DNA from 2 places in the Shewanella sp. 10N.286.52.A9 genome. Region 2 is predicted to be linked to the other one. Evidence: predicted binding sites of a transcription regulator. Region 2 holds the regulator's gene; the other holds the start of a gene.
The links. The regulator LexA, encoded in region 2, represses DNA repair genes until DNA is damaged. The targets are predictions, from matches to a motif close to TACTGTATNNNNATACAGTA.
Positions count from the first base shown of each region.

Region 1: mutS (DNA mismatch repair protein MutS) is a predicted target of LexA. The motif match lies at 9,599-9,618, and genes of this name have one in related genera.

Region 1 is NZ_JBFRJQ010000011.1:4,012-15,226, reverse strand. Features, by position in the region: gene eno (phosphopyruvate hydratase) at 1-65, shown strand, start outside; gene ftsB (cell division protein FtsB) at 168-470, shown strand; gene ispD (2-C-methyl-D-erythritol 4-phosphate cytidylyltransferase) at 475-1,197, shown strand; gene ispF (2-C-methyl-D-erythritol 2,4-cyclodiphosphate synthase) at 1,243-1,722, shown strand; gene truD (tRNA pseudouridine(13) synthase TruD) at 1,784-2,944, shown strand; gene surE (5'/3'-nucleotidase SurE) at 2,941-3,690, shown strand; gene AB4128_RS09770 (protein-L-isoaspartate(D-aspartate) O-methyltransferase) at 3,687-4,322, shown strand; gene AB4128_RS09765 (peptidoglycan DD-metalloendopeptidase family protein) at 4,359-5,249, shown strand; gene rpoS (RNA polymerase sigma factor RpoS) at 5,328-6,308, shown strand; gene AB4128_RS09755 (hypothetical protein) at 6,401-6,808, shown strand; gene mutS (DNA mismatch repair protein MutS) at 6,894-9,473, opposite strand; gene recA (recombinase RecA) at 9,895-10,953, shown strand.
Region 2 is NZ_JBFRJQ010000001.1:200,679-211,893, forward strand. Features, by position in the region: gene AB4128_RS00965 (helix-turn-helix domain-containing protein) at 1-822, shown strand, start outside; gene mtr (tryptophan permease) at 857-2,101, opposite strand; gene plsB (glycerol-3-phosphate 1-O-acyltransferase PlsB) at 2,113-4,533, opposite strand; gene lexA (transcriptional repressor LexA) at 4,943-5,560, shown strand; gene AB4128_RS00985 (cell division inhibitor SulA) at 5,557-6,063, shown strand; gene coxB (cytochrome c oxidase subunit II) at 6,504-8,063, shown strand; gene ctaD (cytochrome c oxidase subunit I) at 8,073-9,689, shown strand; gene AB4128_RS01000 (cytochrome c oxidase assembly protein) at 9,691-10,254, shown strand; gene AB4128_RS01005 (cytochrome c oxidase subunit 3) at 10,251-11,126, shown strand; gene AB4128_RS01010 (DUF2909 family protein) at 11,155-11,215, opposite strand, start outside.

The DNA.
Region 1 (11,215 bases), on a different contig from region 2:
TTGAAGAAGCACTAGGTGAAAAAGCACCTTATAACGGTTTAAAAGAAGTGAAAGGCCAAGCTTAATTTCAAATCTTAGCTAAATCTTAAAAAGGTCACCACTAGGTGGCCTTTTTTGTTGTACTATAGCATTACTATTATTTTTAAATTTCGCCGAAAACCAACTATATGAAACGACTTTTACTATTACTTTTTATCTTAGTAGGCTTGTTGCAGTATCGACTATGGTTAGGCGAGAACAACCTTTCTCAGTATATGAATTTGCAAAAGCAAATTGCCAGCCAACAAGAAAGTAATAATAAACTTATTGCAAGAAACCTCGTGCTTAAAGAAGAGATTATTGATCTTAAAAGTGGCACTGAAGCAATTGAAGAACGTGCTCGCAATGAGCTAGGCATGGTAAAGGAAGGAGAAACTTTCTATCGTGTCGTAGGTAATAACCCTCGTAATAATTCTACCTTTGGTCAGTAAGAAAATGATGAAGTCTGTAACATCAGATGTGATTGCCATTGTGCCGGCAGCTGGCATTGGCGCAAGAATGGGCGCCACTATTCCTAAACAGTATTTAGCACTTGGTGAGCAAAGTATTTTAGCCCACACCTTAGATAGCTTAATCGCTCATGCTGATATCAGTGAAGTCATTGTTGCTTTGCATCCTGACGATCGATTCTTTGAGACATTGTCTCAGGCTGAACATCCAAAGATAACAACTGTTATCGGCGGAGATGAACGAGCTGATTCTGTGCTCGCCGCTCTTAGCGCTATCTGTAAAAATGATCACAGTACTCTGCCTAAATGGGCATTGGTTCATGATGCAGCAAGGCCATGTTTAACCCAAACTGATATCGATAAATTACTGTCTTCTCGAGAGCAATTTCCACAAGGCGCTATTTTGGCTATGCCGGTAAGAGATACCATGAAAAGGTGTGAGTCATCGAGTCAGTCAATTGCAGAAACCGTGTGCCGAGATAATTTATGGCATGCATTGACGCCACAGCTATTCCCAGCAGGGCAGTTGCAACAACATCTATCATCAGCACTTGAGCAAAATATCACGATTACAGATGAAGCCAGTGCGATGGAGTGGGCTGGCGTGAAGCCAGGCTTGGTCAACGGTAGAGCTGACAATATTAAAGTGACTCACCCTGATGATCTGCAACTTGCAAAGCTGTTTTTAGCGCATATCAATAGCAAATAAGCTTGATAAACCTATACGCATAAACATTAACGAAAAGTGATAATGATGAATATACGAATTGGACATGGTTTTGATGTACACAAGTTTGGTGGTGATAAGCCACTTATTTTAGGCGGTGTCACAGTACCTTATAAGACGGGATTAATTGCTCACTCAGATGGTGATGTTGTGCTGCATGCTGTTTCAGATGCGATTTTAGGCGCTATGGCGCTTGGAGATATCGGTAAGCATTTTCCTGACACCGATGCTGAATTTGCAGGGGCTGATAGCCGTGTTTTATTAAGACATTGCTTTAATCTCGCAAAGCAGAAGCAATTTATCGTAGGCAACCTTGATGTCACTATTATTGCTCAAGCGCCTAAAATGCTACCTCATATTGAAGCTATTCGTCAGTGTATTGCGACTGATTTAGAGACGCATGTTGAGAATATTAATGTTAAAGCGACTACGACTGAAAAGTTAGGTTTTACAGGTCGCAAAGAAGGTATAGCCGTTGAGTCAGTTGTATTAATGACACAAAAATAGTTAAACCGTTTTCTTGTAAGTGCCGTTCAACTTACAACCCCTATGAGTTAGAGAAAATATCATGAGTTCGTTACATTACCTTTTTGGTAAGCCTGCATGTAAAGCTGATTTACGTACTGTAAACAGTGATTTTATCGTTAAAGAAATGCTCCCTTTCAGTCCAACAGGTGAAGGTGAGCATCATATGATCCATGTGCGTAAAGAGGGCTTGAATACCAATCAGGTGGCTGAAATCTTGGCTAAATTCGCTAAAGTTCATCAAAAAGAAGTGACGTATGCGGGCCAAAAAGATAAAAACGCCGTTACTGAGCAATGGTTCGGAGTCAGAATTCCGGGAAAAGAAACCCCTGACTGGCAGTCTCTTTCAACACAAGATAATACTGATGTAAAGGCGAATGAAGCTGACTTAGCGAATAAAGAAAATACCCCTCGCTTAACCATATTATCTAGCCAGCGCCATAGTAAAAAATTGCGTATTGGGGCATTACTTGGAAATCGTTTTGAACTCACCCTACGCAATGTCAGTGACAAGGCTGAGCTTGAGAAACGTATTCAACAGGTGATGCAAACTGGTGTCCCTAATTATTTTGGGGAACAGCGCTTTGGCCACCAAGGTAAGAATTTGATTTTTGGCCAGCAAATGCTAGCTGGTAAAAAAGTAAAAGATCGAAAAAAGCGCAGTATGTATCTTTCGGCAGTTCGCTCTAATGTGTTTAATCAAGTCGTGTCTTATCGATTAAACCATCATAGTATTGCTCCTCTGACAGGAGATTGCGTCATGCTTGCGGGGAGTAAAAGTTTTTTTGTGACAGATAAATGGGATCCTGAAACATTAGCAAGATTATCAAGTAATGATATTCAGTTATCGGCGCCGTTATGGGGAAGAGGTAACATACTCCCTCAAGCTGATGCCGCTAATGTTGAGCAAGCTGCGTTAATAGCACTAACAAACGATCTACAAGGGTTAGAGCAAGCTGGGTTAGAGCAAGAAAGACGGCCTATGCTGTTAAAACCGCAAGCATTGAAATATCGTTTTGAACAAGACACCTTGTTCATAGAGTTCATATTACCTGCAGGTAGCTATGCAACCTCCGTTTTACGAGAGTTATTGGATTATCAAGATGTGCAGGAAGTTGCACGTCAGCAAAGGGTTGCAGAACAGCAAATGCAAGCTTCAATGCAAGCAGAGAACCTACAAAAAGCACAAGAGTCGACAAAGTGATTAATATACTTGTTAGTAATGATGATGGAGTAACGGCTCCTGGTATAAAAGCCCTTGCTGTTGAACTTGCTAAAATCGCGAAGGTAAAAGTGGTCGCTCCTGATCGTAACTGTTCTGCGGCGAGTAATTCTTTGACCTTGACTAACCCATTAAGAATTAATAACTTAGATAATGGGTATATTGCGGTTAATGGCACACCTTCCGATTGTGTTCACTTAGCAATTCGTGAGCTATGTGATAATGAACCCGATATTGTCGTATCTGGCATTAATGCAGGCGCAAACATGGGTGATGACACATTATATTCAGGCACAGTGGCAGCAGCGATGGAAGGGCGATTTTTAGGACTGCCTGCCATTGCTGTGTCTTTAGTTGGTAAAGAGCTGATACATTATCAAAGTGCTGCAATTTATGCGGCTAGAATTGTACAAGGCTTGCTTGAACACCCCATTAATAATGATCAAATTTTAAATGTTAACGTCCCTGACTTGCCTGTAGAAGAAATCAAAGGCATACGTGTGACTCGCCTAGGCTCGAGACATAAAGCTGAAGGCATGATCAAAGCTCAAGATCCTGCTGGGCGAGATATATACTGGTTAGGCCCGCCAGGTAAAGAACAAGATGCGAGTGATGACACTGACTTTGGCACTGTAGAGCAAGGTTTTGTTTCAATCACTCCGTTAACTGTCGACTTAACTGCATATAATCAGCTTGCTGGTTTAGAGAACTGGATAAATAAACTATGAGCCAGGTAGCCTCAACAGTTGCCATTAATTTAGCGAGAAAGTTACACGAAGCTGGGATTCGTAATAATGCCGTCTTACAAGCCGTGTCTAATACTCCAAGAGAGCTATTTTTAGATGGCGCTTTGGCGCATAAAGCTTATGAGAATACCGCCTTACCCATTGGGCAAGGACAAACGATTTCTCAGCCTTATATTGTCGCAAGAATGACTGAATTGTTGTTACAACATAACCCTAGCAAAGTGTTGGAGATTGGCACAGGTTCAGGATATCAAGCTGCGATATTAGCTCAGTTAGTGCCGCAACTGTGCACTATTGAACGAATTAAAGCGTTGCAAATTCAAGCTCGGCAGCGATTAAAGCGTTTAGATTTGCATAACGTTTCTTTTAAATACGGTGATGGCTGGAAAGGCTGGCAGAACAAAGCTCCTTTTGATGCCATTATGGTGACTGCTGCTGCTGCTTCAGTGCCAGAAGCTTTATTGATGCAGTTATCAGAAGGCGGTGTATTAGTGATCCCTGTTGGAGAAGACTCCCAGCAATTATTAAAAATTACTCGTCACGGGAATGAGTACAGTTCACAGATTATTGAGGCAGTAAAATTCGTCCCATTAATTAATGGCGAACTCGCTTAATTAGGGTGATATTTCCTATCATTTTGGAGAACATGCTTGAAGTATCACAATTGGGTTTTAATCACTTTCATATTGCTTTCAATTACGGGCTGTAGTTTTCAAGCTCATACCCCAGCACCTGTGAGTAGTATTTCGGCTTCTGCTGGGCCGAAATACAATAAAGGCTCGATCACCTCTGGCACTTACAAAGTAAAACGTGGCGATACCTTGTATTCAATTTCTTGGGGGGCAGGCAAGGATTTTAGCGATATTGCTAAATATAATCGCCTCAAAGCACCTTACACAATTTACCCCGGGCAGACACTGAAACTCTATCAGCCTACACCTAGCAAAACGTCAGCTAAACCGGTTGCTGTAGCGAACAGTAAACCTAAGCCTGCAAAGAAACCTGTGGCAAAACAAACTACAGCTACAAAACAGGCTAGCACTAGTGCTGATAAAAATAGTACAAAAAAAGAGCTTGATCACAAAGCAAAGCCTGCGTATTCTGTAAAAACTACCCAAGAAAAAACGGTACAAGTAGCGAAAAATCCTGTTTCACGCTTGCCTGATAAAGTAAGTAAGTGGAATTGGCCGAATAAAGGTCGAATAATAGGGTATTTCTCTACCACTCAACAGGGGAATCAGGGCATTAAGCTTGCGGGTTCTCGCGGTGATATTATTAAAGCCGCAGCTGATGGAAGAGTGGTTTATGCCGGCAATGCACTTCGTGGATATGGTAATTTAGTCATTATTAAGCATAACGAAGATTTTTTAAGTGCATATGCCCATGCTGATGCAATATTGGTCAAAGAAAAACAATATGTAAATGCAGGACAGACAGTGGCGAAAATGGGTAGCACAGGGGCAAACCAGGTGATGTTACATTTTGAGATCCGTCTCCATGGTAAGTCAGTTAACCCATTAAATTATTTACCTAAACGCTAACTGTTTAGTTCACATTAAAACGGAGGATAGGCAAGTGCAGTAGATACTTAAATTTTATCAGGTTTGGGAGAGCACCATATGAGCCAGAAACAAAACGCTGCAGTAGCAGAAGAGCTTATGGATTTAGCTAAACAACCAGAAGAGGTTGCACTAAAGGCAGGAACTAAAGCCAAAACAGCACAGCAACCCGATATCGACCAACAAGTTCAAGATGATTTGCAAAAGAATCTTGACGCCACTCAACTATATTTAGGTGAGATTGGTTTTTCCCCTTTGCTTAGTGCAGAAGAAGAAGTCTTCTTTTCACGTAAAGCACTCAAAGGCTGCGAGAAATCTCGTAACCGCATGATAGAAAGTAACTTACGTTTAGTTGTTAAAATTGCCAGAAGGTATAACAACCGTGGACTAGCGTTACTTGATCTTATTGAAGAAGGTAACCTAGGACTTATTCGCGCGGTCGAAAAATTTGACCCAGAGCGAGGCTTTCGTTTTTCAACTTATGCGACATGGTGGATAAGACAGACCATTGAGCGCGCTATCATGAATCAAACTCGCACCATTCGTTTACCTATTCATGTCGTTAAAGAGCTTAACGTGTACCTTCGTACCGCAAGACAATTGGCTCAAAAATTAGATCATGAGCCCACGGCTGAAGAAATCGCAGATACGTTAGATGTTTCTACTAGCGATGTAAGCCGCATGTTAAAGCTAAACGAAAAAATCACTTCTGTAGATACGCCATTAGGCGGCGAAAATGATAAAGCCTTATTAGATGTCATTGCTGATGATGATTCGGTTGGACCTGATTACAAAGTACAGGATGAAGATCTATCAAATTCGATAGTAGGTTGGCTAAATGAGCTAAATACTAAGCAAAGAGAAGTGCTCGCGAGACGTTTTGGTTTATTAGGTTATGAGCCTTCTACATTAGAAAATGTGGGTGCTGAGATTGGCCTAACGCGTGAACGTGTCCGCCAGATCCAAGTTGAAGCTTTAAAACGATTGAAAGATGTTTTAGGTGCACAAGGCTTGTCAGTTGAAGCGTTATTCAGAAGCTAATTTGTTGGAATAAGCTTTAGTATGCTTTCAGTGAATAAGGACATTAATCATGTCCTTTTTTATTGTCTGTTGAAAACGAGGAATAAGAAACAATGAATAAAAATGTCATTAGTTTTATCAGTATTGTATGTGTTGTGATATTGACTGGTTGTCAAAGCACAAGAGACACAATGATAGAACAAGGTTACCCCCTAGCTTATGCCGATGGTTTTCAGGATGGGTGCGATAGCGGTAACAAGGCTGGCGGAAGTTTGTTTGATGAGTTTAAAAAAGATGTCAATCGCTTTAATCAGGAGCAGGATTATGCTCAAGGCTGGACCGATGGATTTAGACAGTGTGAAACTGAGCAAGAATCAATACAGCGCCAAGTAAGAATGAGCATCGAGCAACAGAAATTACAGCAACAGACCAAGAGTAATGAGTTAGCTGAGCAACATGCATTAGAGCGAGAAGTCATGAAAGGAGTTGATACGAGTAGCCTAAAATCATTAGAGAAGTGACCAGGCTATACTCAATGCTGTTAGTGAATAAAAAACGCTGCGAAATCATCGCAGCGTTTTTGTACTGAGTCTATAAATAGATGTATTAAAGCTGAGCTAGCCTTTTAAGTTCATACAACATATCTAAAGCCTGTTTAGGCGTTAAATTGTCTGGGTTTATCTGAGCTAACTTGTCTGTTGCAGCAGATGACTGGGGTTCAGGTAATGTTAGGTTTAATGCTTCTTGAATCGGTACTTGATTGTTATTAGCAAAGTCACGACTTTCAAGCATATGCAGTTTTTGTTTCGCCGCTTTGATGACGTGGGCTGGTACCCCTGCTAGTGAAGCAACTTGTAAGCCATAACTTTTACTCGCAGCGCCCTCTTGAACTGCATGCATAAAGGCAATTGTGTCCCCGTGCTCGACGGCATCTAAATGCACGTTAGCGGTTCCATTAATCTGTTCTGGCAATTGTGTTAGCTCAAAATAGTGGGTTGCAAATAAGGTTAATGCAGCCACTTTTTCAGCTAAATACTCTGCTGCTGACCAAGCTAGAGATAAACCGTCATAGGTCGAAGTACCTCGACCGATTTCATCCATTAAAACTAAACTTTTCTCTGTAGCATTATGAAGAATGTTAGCGGTTTCTGTCATTTCGACCATAAAAGTAGAACGTCCAGAAGCGAGATCGTCAGAGGCGCCGATACGTGTAAATATTCGATCTACAGGGCCGATAATTGCTTTTTGTGCAGGTACAAAGCTACCTATATGAGCCATAAGCGTGATTAACGCAACCTGACGCATATAAGTCGACTTACCCCCCATATTGGGCCCCGTTACGATAAGCATTCTTCGCTTAGGCGCGAGGGTGACTGGATTGGCAATAAATGGTGTTTGGCTAACTAATTCGACCACAGGATGACGGCCAGACTCGATATGAATACCAATGTCATTACTGATTTCTGGACAATGATAATCCAGTGTTTCAGCTCGCTCTGCAAAGTTGCTTAGCACATCTAATTCGGATGCAGCTTGGGCAAACAGTTGTAGTTCATGCAATTTAGGTAAAAGTAAATCAAATAACTCTTCCCAAAGCTGCTTTTCAATCGCTAATGCCTTTCCTTGACTAGATAGCACTTTCTCTTCGTATTCTTTTAACTCTGGTGTGATGTAGCGTTCGGTATTCTTTAGTGTTTGACGACGCTGATAGCTCAAAGGAACTTGATCTGATTGTAAGCGACTCACTTCGATATAGTAGCCGTGAACCCGGTTGTAGCCGACCTTTAAGGTATTGATGCCAGTTTGTTCTTTTTCACGGTTTTCTAATTGTACTAGATAATCAGATGCCCCTTCACTTAGGCCACGCCATTCATCTAGTTGTGCGTTGTAACCCGCTTTAATTACGCCGCCATCACGGATAAGCATAGGCGGATTATCGACAATCGCATTTTCCAATAGCTGTTGCTGCTCTGGAAACTCGCCTAATAAATTGGCTAGACGTTGGAGTTCACTTTGTTGGCAGTGACCTAAAGTTTGCTGAATTTCAGGTAATAAAGCCAATGCCTGGCGAAGACGGGCAAAATCTCGTGGGCGTGCGCTGCGAATAGCTAGCCTCGCCATGATACGTTCGATATCGCCAAGGGCTTTTAATTGCTGGTGTAAGTCTGCATATAACCCCGTATCAATTAACTCAGCAACTGCTTGTTGCCTTTGGCTAATATGCTGTTGGTCACGCAGCGGTTGGTGGATCCATCGCTGCAACATACGACTTCCCATCGGCGTCGCTGTCTTATCGAGTACCCAAGCTAAGGTATTATCACGTGAACCAGATAAATTAATAGTAAGTTCTAAGTTTCGGCGGGTGGCGGCATCAAGAATGATAGTATCAGCCTGATTAAACATGGTGATGCTATTAATATGAGGCAAAGCTGTTTTTTGTGTGTCTTTGACATATTGCATTAAGCAGCCAGCTGCTTGAAGCGAAAGCCTAGCATTTGTAATACCAAATCCATGAAGATCTTTGGTTCCAAATTGCTCTAGAAGTAATTGAATGCTGGTATCGTAATCAAACTCCCATTCAGGTCTTCGACGTATGCCTTTGCGATTTTCAATTAATTGGCGGTCAAGTAAATCTTCACTGTAGAGCAATTCTGCAGGACTGGTACGTTGCAGTTCAGCTTCCAGTGTTTCTTCATTTTCAAGTTCAACAATAACAAATCGACCAGACGAAACATCTAAAGTCGCGTAGCCAAATCCACTCTTACCCTGATATACCGCAGCAAGTAAGTTATCCTGCTTTTCTTGTAGTAAGGCCTCGTCGGTTAAGGTACCTGGGGTAACAATTCTTACAACTTTACGCTCAACTGGTCCTTTACTTGTAGCAGGGTCACCGACTTGTTCACAAATAGCGACAGATTGACCAATTTGAACCAATTTTGCGAGGTAACCTTCAACGGCGTGGTAGGGAAGTCCTGCCATGGGAATCGCGTTACCACCACTTTTCCCACGTGCAGTTAATGAGATACCTAACAGTTCAGATGCCAGCTTAGCGTCTTCATAAAATAATTCATAAAAGTCTCCCATACGATAAAACAACAGCATTTCAGGATGCTGTGCTTTCAGCGTTAAATACTGGCGCATCATGGGAGTGTGCTTTTCTAAATTTGGGTCTTCATTTACGGTCATTAAGTGATTGCTCTTACTTTATTTTGAATTAGGCTAAGTCTGGGTCAATATAGGCGGTCATCTTAACAACAATTGATTTGATACCCAATAGAATCGCAACGATGCTATGCCGTCTTGCCCTTGTTTACTGATTTTTTGAACAATACTTATTGTTGTAAACTCAGGTATTTACCCAACCTAGAAGTACTGTATACAGTGGTTTTGTTTGTCTACTATTTATCGTTATTAATATATTTTTGTTATTAACTGTATGATTTTTAATGTGTAAATAATAGTAAGGTAAAAAAAAGGAAAAAAATTATACAGTAACTATTGATACTGTATGATTATACAGTATACTGAGCTCATATTACGAAACAGACAAATTTATTCGTTACCAAGTTCGTTATTCGAACTGAGTCACCTTAAAGGGATAAAGAGAATGAAAGCAGATCCAAATAAAGAGAAAGCGCTGAATGCTGTATTAGGTCAAATTGAAAAGCAATTTGGTAAAGGTTCAATCATGAAGTTGGGCGCTGATCGCACAATGGATGTTGAAACCATTTCTACAGGTTCGCTTTCGTTGGATGTTGCCTTAGGTGCTGGTGGTTTACCAATGGGACGTATCGTTGAAATTTACGGTCCAGAATCATCAGGTAAAACAACGTTAACACTTGAAGTTATTGCTGCAGCACAACGTGAAGGCAAAACGTGTGCGTTTATTGATGCTGAGCATGCTCTAGACCCTATCTATGCAAAAAATCTAGGTGTCGATATTGATAACCTATTATGTTCACAACCTGATACTGGTGAGCAAGCGCTTGAAATCTGTGATGCGCTAACACGTTCAGGTGCTGTTGATGTAATTATTGTCGATTCTGTTGCAGCATTAACACCAAAAGCTGAAATTGAAGGTGAAATTGGTGATTCTCATATGGGCCTTGCCGCACGTATGATGAGCCAAGCAATGCGTAAGCTTGCAGGTAACTTAAAACAGTCAAATACGCTACTTATTTTCATTAACCAAATTCGTATGAAAATTGGTGTTATGTTTGGTAACCCTGAAACCACAACGGGTGGTAATGCACTTAAATTCTACGCTTCTGTACGTTTAGATATTCGTCGTACAGGTGCGATTAAAGACGGCGATGCTGTCGTAGGTAACGAGACTCGAGTTAAGGTCGTTAAAAATAAAATTGCAGCGCCATTTAGACAAGCTGAGTTCCAAATTCTTTACGGTAAAGGTATTAACCGTACTGGTGAGCTCGTTGATTTAGGTGTAGCACACAAGCTGGTTGAGAAAGCTGGTGCTTGGTACAGCTACCAAGGCAACAAGATTGGTCAAGGCCGTGCAAATGCGGGTAAATACCTAGTTGAAAACCCTGCTGTAGCTGAAGAAATTGAAGCAAATTTACGTCAAATGCTATTAAGCACTGAAAAAGAAGCGGCACCAGCTGAGTCGGATGAAAACATCGATTTAGAAACAGGTGAAGTGTTCTAATCACGTTTTAACAGTAATGAAAATAACTATCGCGGTCGACATGAGTCGGCCGCGATTTTTTTTTGTAAGTGCTCTATTCATTGGCATATGTGATCGAACGCCGCTCGTAAGGAAATGACTTCATTAAAGACGTCATTTAGCTCGTATTACGGCACAGATTATTAAAAACCAATTAACCGATTGCAGTAATCGCCCCTCATAGCAAGAAAATCGCTAATCTAAATACGCTTGGATCTCGCACCTTCAGTTTGTTTAAGTATAT
Region 2 (11,215 bases):
ACCGTCAACCAATTTAATATGCCTAACAACTGGTTCTTGGCGACTCCAGACTTGGCAATTACCTTTCGGCGCATTAACTATGCCATGGCTTGTTTTCATTCAGGTGCAAGTTACTACGGTGCTCAGTCGAATAAGATTATTAAATGGTGCTATCGCAATAACTATGTCAGCGGCAAAGCCAAATCCCATGACTCGCTCCGCATAGCCTTAACACTGCTAAATACCTGCAAGCACTTTTTAGGCAAAGACTTCACCCCGATTAAAGTGATGCTCAGCGGCCCCGCCATTAACCAACAGGAGAGCGAAGCGATATTTGGAACCAAAGTGACCTGGAATGCGCCGCAAACCGAGATATGGCTTGATGTCGACTCCTTGATTAGCTCTGAACAACACTTTTTGGCTTCGCTATCCACCTCCCAACATATTCAGCGCAATAACAAAAGTAGTATTAGCCTCAATCAACTCGACTCATATTTAAATATGCCTCAACCCCATGACACGCCTAAAGTGCTTTATGAGCTGGTGAATTACATACGTTTTTATGGTTTACCCACATTAGATTCCCTTTCGGAATTATGTGGTTTTTCGAAACAACAATTACAGCGACGATTGCAGCGTAATGGCTTTAGTTTTACAGAGTTAATGCGCTATATCTTAGGAAATTTAGCAGTGAAATATATGCTTGAAGGCAAAGAGGTTAAAGAGATTTCGCAGCTACTTGGCTATGCCAGTGTACGCAGCTTCAGTAAAAGTTTTAGGCGATTACATCATCAATCACCGACTCAGTACGTTGAAAAATTGCATCAAAAAAGCCCTCAATAGAGGGCTTTTTTAGATTATCAATATTGCGTATAGCTTATCGATAAACAGGTAATAAATCAGCCATTGCCAATAAGTGACAAGCTGCTGTTAGCACACCAAAAAGAATCACTACAACCACTAACGGTGTACCACCAGGAACTCTAAAGCTATTCTCATCAGGGAACATTTTACGTGACTTATACGCCATCATCGCTGGCACAATAGCAGCCCAAATTGTCGCGGCAAGAGCGGCAAAACCGATAGCGATTAAAAAACCATCTGGGAATAATAAGCCTAAGATGGTTGGCGGTATAAAGGTCACTGCAGCGGTCTTGATTCGGCCATTAGCCGACTCATCAAAATCAAATAAGTCTGCTAAATAATCAAACAAACCTAAGGTCACCCCTAAGAAAGATGACGCAACGGCCAAATTAGCAAACAGAGTTAACATGGTATTTAGCCAAGCACTGGACATCACATCTGACAATGCCGCAACCAATACGCCCATATTCCCACCTTGAGCGATAATATCGCTAAAATGACTACGAGGAATATTGCCCATGGTGGCAATTAACCAGCACGTATAAATCACTAACGCGATAAAGGTACCGATACAAATCGCCTTGATAATCACATTAGGCTGCTTGCCATAATACTTGACTAAGCTTGGCACATTGCCGTGATAACCAAAGCTTGTCAGACCAAAAGGAATGGCAGCTAAAATATATGGAGCAAAACTCGCCTGTCCGTCAGGGACTAACAAGTTCACGGTTTCCACATCAATCAGCAAATTACCGACGGCTAAAAAGAAAGTAATGATCATCCCGCCAAGCATTACTGTCGTAATACGGTCGACCACTTTAGTGCTAATCATCACAATCGCAGCAAGCACAAGGGCAAAAACTAAGCCTGCAATACTTTGTGGTAAATGAATGCCCATACCTGACAAGGTGTGGTTCACAATAGAGCCACCACCACTGATATAAGCATAAGTCAGAATATATAATACGAAGGTAATAGAAAGCCCATTAACTATCCGCCAGAATTGGCCTAATGTCACTTTGGTTAACGTGTCGAAACTGTCGCCAGGTTTAAAATGCAAGTTGGTTTCAAGTAGCATTAAGCCTGACACCAACATACAAAACCAAATACCGATTAGCATGGCAATGGAATAGCCAAACCACATACCAGCACTGACAACAGGAAGGGAAAACATACCGGCACCGACTGTGGTACCGGCAATAATCATAGCACCGCCTAATAATGATTTATTGTGCGGTTGTGATTGTGTTGAACTCATAAAGTTAGTGGTTACCCATGTTCCATAGTGACGCTATCTACTATGGTTTTACGAACAGATAAACGCAACATACCATTGGCATGGTCGCGAATTCGGATGACAGCAAACTGATTGTCATTACCCGACAAGTGCCCTAATTCTTTTAATTTTACACTCAAATTATTGTAGAGTTTTTTATCATAAAACTCTGGCGCAGTAATTCCGTGTAAAGCACCTAAACGCTGAGCTAATAAGTGGCTCGCGCTTTCTAGATCTGAACGTTCAATATCCGGTTTATAAGCCAATAAATTAAAGATAATCGCGTAACGTTGTAATGTCTCACTGACAGTTTCAGACAATAACATTAACTGGGTAATATTACTTTGATTGAGTTCAAACTCGTCTGTACCCGAAATAAGCTGTTGCTCAACAAATAAGTTTAATACGCTATCGATGTAAGCGGGTAAGTCTTCAATCCCCATAAACAACTCAGCTTTGAGTAGCGGGTAGAAGTCATTAACGATTTCATGAATTTTTTGACGATTAAACTCTTCGTATTGCACCAAGCAACTCGCTATTAACGAAGGAACTGCCATTAAATGGATGATGTTATTACGGTAGTAGCTCATCGCAATTGCTGAAGACTCTTCAATCGCAATAATTTCACCAATTTGATCAGTGTGCGAAGTAAACTTTTTCAGTGATAGACATTGATCAACTAATTCACTAGCACTGCCTTGAGCTACTGAGGTGTAATCAGTGTAAGGCACTTCTTTCATCAATTTAAGATATAAATCTAGCTGACGTTCCAGCTCTGTGCGCTCTAATGCATTTTGTTCAGCGGCTAATAACACCATACTGGTTAACGTAACAGAGCTCGCAGCTGCTGCACTGTTAATGTTTGTCATCACTTTATTGGCTAATTGATTAACCGCAGGCGTTAACCATGTTGGTTTTTGCTCAGGATCTTTAGCCACTTCTTCACGCCAATCTGGCGACTGCTGATTTAAGAACTGCTGCACGTTAATTGGCTCACCAAAGTTAACGTAACCTTGTCCAAAGTTACCCAACTTACGCAATGCACCAAACACTTGCCATACAGATTCTTTTTGCTTTTTCTTACCACTTAATTCTTTATGATAAGTCGACACTTCCATGACATGATCGTAGCCAAGATACACTGGCACTAAGGTCACAGGACGCTCGATACCACGCAATACGCTGTTTACCGTCATCGCTAGCATGCCCGTTTTAGGAGCAAGTAGACGACCAGTACGTGAACGACCACCCTCAGTGAAATACTCAACTGAATAGCCTTTAGCAAATAGTTGATCTAAATACTCTCTGAATACTGCGGTATAAAGCTTATTACCGTTAAAACTACGACGGATAAAGAAGGCACCACCACGGCGGAACATTGGACCTGCCGGCCAAAAGTTAAGATTAATCCCTGCCGCAATATGCGGTGGAACCATGCCTTGATAATAAAGAATATATGACAGTAATAAGTAATCCATATGGCTTCGATGACACGGCACATAAACGATTTCATGACCATCATGATGCAGTTTACGAACTTGCTCCGCACTCTTGATGCTAATACCACTGTATAACTTGTTCCAAAGCCAAGTTAAGAAACGCTCAGCAATACGAATCAAGTTATCCGAATAGTCTGCTGCGATTTCATCAAGGTACTCAATGGCTTTTTCACGTGCCTTTTCTTCGGGAATTTTTTTGTTAACGGCTTCTTCTTGAATGGCACGCTTGATGGATTCTGACTTTAACAGCGAATTGAACATCGCTTGACGATTAGGAAGCTGAGGCCCCGTCATCACTTTACGTTGACGGCGAAAATGCACACGAGCCACACGGATAAGCTTATGCGCAATACTGACATCTGTGCCGTGTTCATCAGCCATATAACGCAGCGACATGGCATTAGAAAATTGAATGAAATTATGGCGACCTAAAAATAGAATCATTAACCATTTACGTAACCATGTTGGGTTTTCACGCTCAAAAACCGCAGCGGTCATGGTGTCATCTTCTTTACCTGGGATACGACCCCAATATAGGCTTACAGGCACAAGCTGGATGTCGAGTTCTTTGTTCTTTTGGTGTAATTCGAGCAACTTAGTAAAGTTTGCTACAAATTTATCGCTACTATGGCGCTTACCAAACAAGGGTTTACGCCCTTCCACACACACAATTCTAGGGGTATTGAAACCATCAACATCTAACCGTTCATACGGACTTGGCAAGTTATATTTAGCTGTCATTTCATGTAAGGCAGCAATATCACTCAGCGACTCCGTTTTCATCACATAGACCACTGGTTTGTCAGGATCTAAGTTAAGGTCAGCGAACGGATCCTCAGGCACAACAACACTGTGTACCATTAATTTCTGAATCCAACGTAATGATTTAGCAATGATAGAATCTGGTTTTAACATGGGTCTTCGCATTATCAACAACGATTTATTGCGCATAGGATACCAGAATATCATTCAGTTACACTAACCTCGGTAAATCTAGTTAACATTTAAGTAGCAAGTTTTGTTGGTTCTAACATCAAGTATCAATCACTTAGTAAGTAGCAAAACATTTAGGTACAGTACTGTATAAATAGACGGTATCCAGTACTTTTTGGCTTATTCACTTGAGTCATCAATAATAAAACACACTAATTTACCGACGCCCCACAAAAACAATAAATCACTGATTTAATTAGCTTTAAATAACTAAAAACTTCGATAAAAATTCATATCTATTGCTTTATCAGCAAAAAATGTTGGTTAATACTTGCGCGACCAAAGATACTGTATATAATGACAGTCACTGTATAAAAAAACAGGAATCAACATGAGACCTTTAACGCCACGACAAGCTGAAATTCTAGAATTAATTAAATGCAATATTGCCGAGACAGGTATGCCACCAACTCGTGCAGAAATTGCCACTAGATTAGGCTTTAAAAGTGCTAATGCTGCAGAAGAACATTTAAAAGCACTCGCTAAAAAAGGTTGCATTGAAATTATTCCAGGTACCTCTCGCGGTATCCGTATGGTCCAAGAAGAAGAGGAAGTCGAAGAAGGCTTACCACTGATTGGTCAGGTTGCGGCTGGTGAACCAATTTTGGCGTTAGAACATGTTGAACAATACTTTCAAGTTGATCCTGAAATGTTTAAACCCAATGCTAATTTCTTACTACGTGTTCGTGGCGACAGTATGAAGGATATTGGCATTATTGAAGGTGACTTATTAGCGGTTCACAAAATGCAGCAAGCTAAAAATGGTCAAGTCGTTGTTGCCCGTGTTGATGATGATGTCACCGTGAAGCGTTTTGAAAAGAAAGGCAACGTTGTTTATCTGCATGCAGAAAACGAGCAGTACTCGCCGATAAAAGTCGATTTAACATGCCAAAGCCTTACGATTGAAGGGCTCGCTGTTGGCGTTATCCGTAATGGAGGTTGGTTATGAACACATTAATAGGTAATGCACCACGTCACCCAGGTTTATGGATGGACATGGCATCAGCAGCTGCGCCAGTAAAGCAAGGTATCGAAACCAAACAAACAGCTAACCAAGGGTTAACTGAATTAACTCAGCTATGCGGCCAGTTAGCCGTATTAAGTCAACAAGGGCGATGGATTGTACTGATTAATCCGCCTCACATTGGTTACAAACAAATTCTAGCGAACGCCAATGTCAGAATGGACCGTGTATTACTGGTTCACACTAAAGATGAAGTCGAAACACTGTGGGCAATGGAAAAAGCACTCACAAGTGGTACATCCAGCGCAGTGATTACATGGACAACCCCATTAGATGCTCGTGATAATCGTCGCATTCAATTAGTCGCTAAAAGCGCCTTAGCGCAAGGTGTCATTATTGAAGATGTAAATACTCACTTACGTGTTGACCAATTAAACGCCAGTAATCCTGTGGCTGCAACCCAATTGAATTTATCTGCATTTCACTAAAGTCTATTTGCTAAAAAAGCCCTTCATTTCGGTGACGGGCTTTTTTTTGCGCCTTTTTTCAGCAAATTAGATGATAAAGTGATCTTGATCAATATTTAATCTCCAAGTAATGTAGTTAACAAGGGAGTAACATTTATTGACCTCTCTTAGTGGTAAAAATGAACATAAGTGATAAAACGCTGTAAAGATTGTGCTGGTACCATGCGGTATAGAAAGCCTTGAATAAAAAGCGTCAATTTAAGAATTGAAAAGTTCAGTATTAGGTACAAGTGTGGCCACCAAAACCCAATAGAATAATCGAGTATTAATACTCACTGCCACCGTGTACTTTGAAGTGATCAAACTTTTTCGGGAATAGAAAAGTTTGCATAGAGCAGAGTATTACTGTGTGACTTTTCCTTGTTGTTATTGCAAATCGCAATTGGCAGAGGAGTAGTCTTGTGAAGCGATTGTTGTATGGATTAATGGTGCTGTTTTTTGCAGTGCCACTTGCAGCGGCTGATATGCCGCTTAACATGACCCAAGGGGTAACAGAGATCAGTGGTAAGGTTTACGACCTCCATATGATCATTCTTTATATCTGTTGTGCTATTGGTGTTGTGGTATTTGGAATCATGATTTACTCCATGATTTATCATAGAAAATCAAAGGGTGCAGTACCTGCTGATTTCCATGATAGTACCAAAGTGGAAATAGCATGGACTGTCGTGCCGTTTCTTATCCTCATTGGTATGGCAATTCCTGCCACAAAAACCCTCATTGCTATGGAAGACCCAAGTGATGCGGAGTTAACTATCAAAGTAACCGGCTCTCAATGGAAATGGCATTACAGCTATTTTAATGAAGACGTCGAGTTTTACAGTTTACTTTCCACCCCTGCCGATCAAATTACTGGGACAGAAACGAAAACTGAAACTTACCTACTAGAAGTCGATAAGCCCCTCGTTCTGCCAATCAATCGTAAAGTACGCTTTTTAATGACTTCAGATGATGTGATTCACTCTTGGTGGGTTCCTGCATTTGCGGTGAAAAAAGATGCTAACCCAGGTTTTATTAATGAAGCTTGGACCAAGATTGATAAGGTTGGTACCTACCGAGGTCAATGTGCTGAGTTGTGTGGTAAAGACCACGGATTCATGCCGGTGGTAGTTGAAGCCGTTTCTGAAGCAGACTTTGAGCAATGGCTAAAAGATCAAAAACAACTAACTGCTGATGCAAAAGCCGCGGCCGAAGCGTCACTGTCGCAAACCCTGACCTTTGATGAGTTGATGGCTCAAGGTGAACAAGTTTACATGGGCCGATGTGCCGCTTGTCACCAACCAAATGGTGCAGGACTACCTGGTGTATTCCCGTCTCTTATCGGCAGCCCAATCATTAAAGGGTCAGTTGCTGGCCACATTGATATTGTCGTCAACGGCCAGCCTGGTACTGCCATGCAAGCCTTCGCGAAACAGCTTACTGCAACAGAAATTGCAGCTGTTGTGACCTACGAGCGAAACGCTTGGGGTAATGATTCTGGTGATGTGGTTCAAGCTGCAGATGTGAACTCTGGTGGGGCACCTAGCGATGCAAGTGATAAGCCAACGCCTGTCACTTTGCCTGCTGAGTTACCAGCGACACAACCTGAGGTAGAACAAGTGGTTGCTGACGTCGTTGAAGAAGCAACGCCTGACGTTGTTATGGATGACTTATCTATGGATGAGCTGATGGCAATGGGTGAGCAAGTTTACCTCAGCAGCTGTGCTGCATGTCACCAAGCCGCTGGTACAGGTTTACCTGGCGCATTCCCTGCGTTAGTGGGCAGTCCGTTAGTCATGGGGCCTGTTGAAGGACACCTTGAAGTGGTTATCAATGGCCAACCGGGTACAGCAATGCAAGGATTTAGCTCCATACTCTCACCTCAGCAACTCGCAGCTGTTGTGACGTATGAGCGAAATGCTTGGGGAAATAATACTGGTGATGCTGTTCAAGCCACCGATGTTGTTGGTCATGGAAAGTAAGGGATACAGATGAGCACAATTACACAAGATACTACCCCAGCTCATGATGAACATTCTCATGACGGCCATGATGATCACCATCATGGCGCGCCAAAAGGCATCATGCGCTGGATATTAACCACTAACCATAAAGACATTGGTTCTATGTATTTATGGTTCAGTTTTATTATGTTCCTCACTGGTGGTGCGATGGCAATGGTCATTCGTGCAGAGCTATTTCAGCCAGGCTTACAGTTAGTTGACCCTAACTTCTTTAACCAAATGACCACAGTACACGGTCTTATTATGGTATTTGGTGCCGTCATGCCCGCCTTCACAGGGTTAGCCAACTGGCTGATCCCAATGATGATTGGTGCACCTGATATGGCACTGCCTCGAATGAATAACTGGAGCTTTTGGATCTTACCATTTGCCTTCGCGATTCTGTTGAGTTCACTGTTTATGGAAGGCGGCGGCCCTAACTTTGGCTGGACTTTCTATGCACCGCTATCAACAACCTATAGCCCTGATAGCACTGCACTATTTGTTTTCTCGGTGCATATCATGGGGATCAGTTCGATTATGGGCGCAATTAACGTGGTCGTGACCATTGTTAATATGCGTGCACCAGGCATGACTTGGATGAAGTTGCCATTATTTGTATGGACATGGCTCATTACTGCATTCTTGCTGATTGCGGTTATGCCCGTACTTGCAGGTGCGGTTACCATGGTATTAACCGATAAATACTTTGGTACCAGTTTCTTTGATGCCGCAGGTGGCGGTGATCCCGTCATGTTCCAGCATATTTTCTGGTTCTTCGGTCACCCTGAAGTCTACATCATGATTTTGCCATCGTTCGGGATTATCTCGGCCATTATTCCCACCTTTAGTCGTAAAAAGTTGTTTGGCTACGCTTCGATGGTTTACGCCACGTCCAGTATTGCGATTTTATCCTTCTTGGTTTGGGCGCATCACATGTTTACCACAGGGATGCCAGTATTTGCTGAACTGTTTTTCATGTACTGCACCATGTTAATTGCGGTGCCGACAGGGGTAAAAGTATTTAACTGGGTAGCAACGATGTGGCGTGGTTCAATCACGTTCGAAACCCCTATGTTATTTGCGATTGCCTTTATTATTCTCTTTACCATTGGTGGTTTTTCAGGATTGATGCTGGCGATAACACCAGCTGATTTCCAATACCATGATACTTACTTCGTGGTGGCGCATTTCCACTATGTACTGGTGACTGGAGCGGTGTTCTCTATTATGGCTGCTGCCTATTATTGGTTACCAAAATGGACTGGCCATATGTATAGCGAAACCCTAGGGCGCTGGCATTTCTGGTGTAGCGTGATTTCAGTCAATGTGCTGTTTTTTCCGATGCACTTTTTAGGATTAGCAGGCATGCCTCGCCGAATTCCAGATTACGCCATTCAATTTGCTGATATTAATCAAATTGTCTCAATCGGCGGGTTCGCATTTGGCTTATCACAGCTAATTTTCTTAGCCGTAGTGATTAAATGTGTCAAAGGTGGCGAGAAAGCGGCTGATAAACCTTGGGAAGGCGCTGAAGGACTGGAGTGGACCATTGCCAGCCCAGCACCTTACCATTCATTCACCACACCACCAGAGGTGAAGTGATATGAGCCAGCCAACAAAATCAAACCGTAACTTACTTATAGGTCTGGTATTAGGATCAATAGGTATGTTCGGCTTTGGTTTTGCGCTGGTACCGCTTTATGACGTGCTTTGCGAAACCTTAGGCATTAACGGAAAGCCTCAAGGTACAGCAAGTCGTTATGAAGCGGTGGTCGTTGATAAAGAACGCACCATTACTATTGAATTTATCGCCCAAGTGCAAGGCAGTATGCCATGGGAGTTTGGCCCCAAAGTGAACAGAATACAGGTTCATCCAGGTGAGCTAACTCGCACTGCATTTTTAGCAAAAAACCTTTCTGCTAAACCTCTTGTGGGCCAAGCGATACCCTCGGTATCGCCTGGCCAAGGCGCTGCATATTTCAATAAAACGGAATGCTTCTGTTTTAATCAACAGCCCCTAGCTGCAAAGGCTGATGCTGAACTGCCATTAATCTTTTATGTGGATCCTGACTTACCCGATTCCATTAAAACTTTGACTCTCTCTTATACCCTCTATGACATCACAGACAAACAAACTGCGGCCATAGAGCAAGGAGCAGCAAGATGACAACAAAACATGAAACTTATTACGTGCCAGCGCAAAGTGCCTGGCCAATCATTGGCGCTATTGGGTTATTCCTGATTGCTTTTGGCGCAGGTTCGTACGTACAACAACTCGCCACCGAAGAAACATCGGGCGGCTATATCCTCGTGGCTGGTATCGCAGTCATCATTTTTATGCTGTTTGGTTGGTTTAAAAACGTCATTGATGAATCAATGTCTGGCTTATATTCAGCGCAGATGGATCGTTCTTTTAGACAAGGAATGAGCTGGTTTATTTTCTCTGAAATTATGTTCTTCGGCGCCTTCTTTGGCGCACTATTTTACGCACGAATGGTCGCTATTCCGTGGTTAGGTGGTGCTTCAAACAATGCCATGACCCATGAAGTGCTTTGGCCGACTTTTGAGGCCATGTGGCCACTCACTAAAACACCTGATGGCACCACGACTGAAGCGATGCCTTGGACAGGGTTACCCCTATACAACACCCTGATATTACTCGCATCGTCAGTCACTTTACACTTTGCCCATGTGTCTCTTGAAAAGTCTAAGCGTGGGGCATTAAAAGTCTGGTTAGGACTAACCATCTTATTGGGTATTGGCTTCTTATTTTTACAAGTTGAAGAATATATTCATGCCTATCAAGAAATGGGACTGACACTATCATCAGGGATCTACGGCAACACTTTCTTCTTACTGACGGGTTTTCACGGTATGCACGTCACATTGGGGACTGTGTTCTTGATTATTCTGTTCTTTAGGGTGCTCAAAGGCCACTTTACCCCTGAGAGTCATTTTGCCTTCCAGTCTGGTAGTTGGTACTGGCATTTTGTCGACGTAGTCTGGTTATGCTTATTTATTTTTGTCTACGTCATTTAAGAGTATGGCTCACCTCTACAGAGGCGAGCTAATACGGCCTAGGGTTAGGTGTTACCCAGCCTAATCCTAGGGCCAGCAACAATAACAAC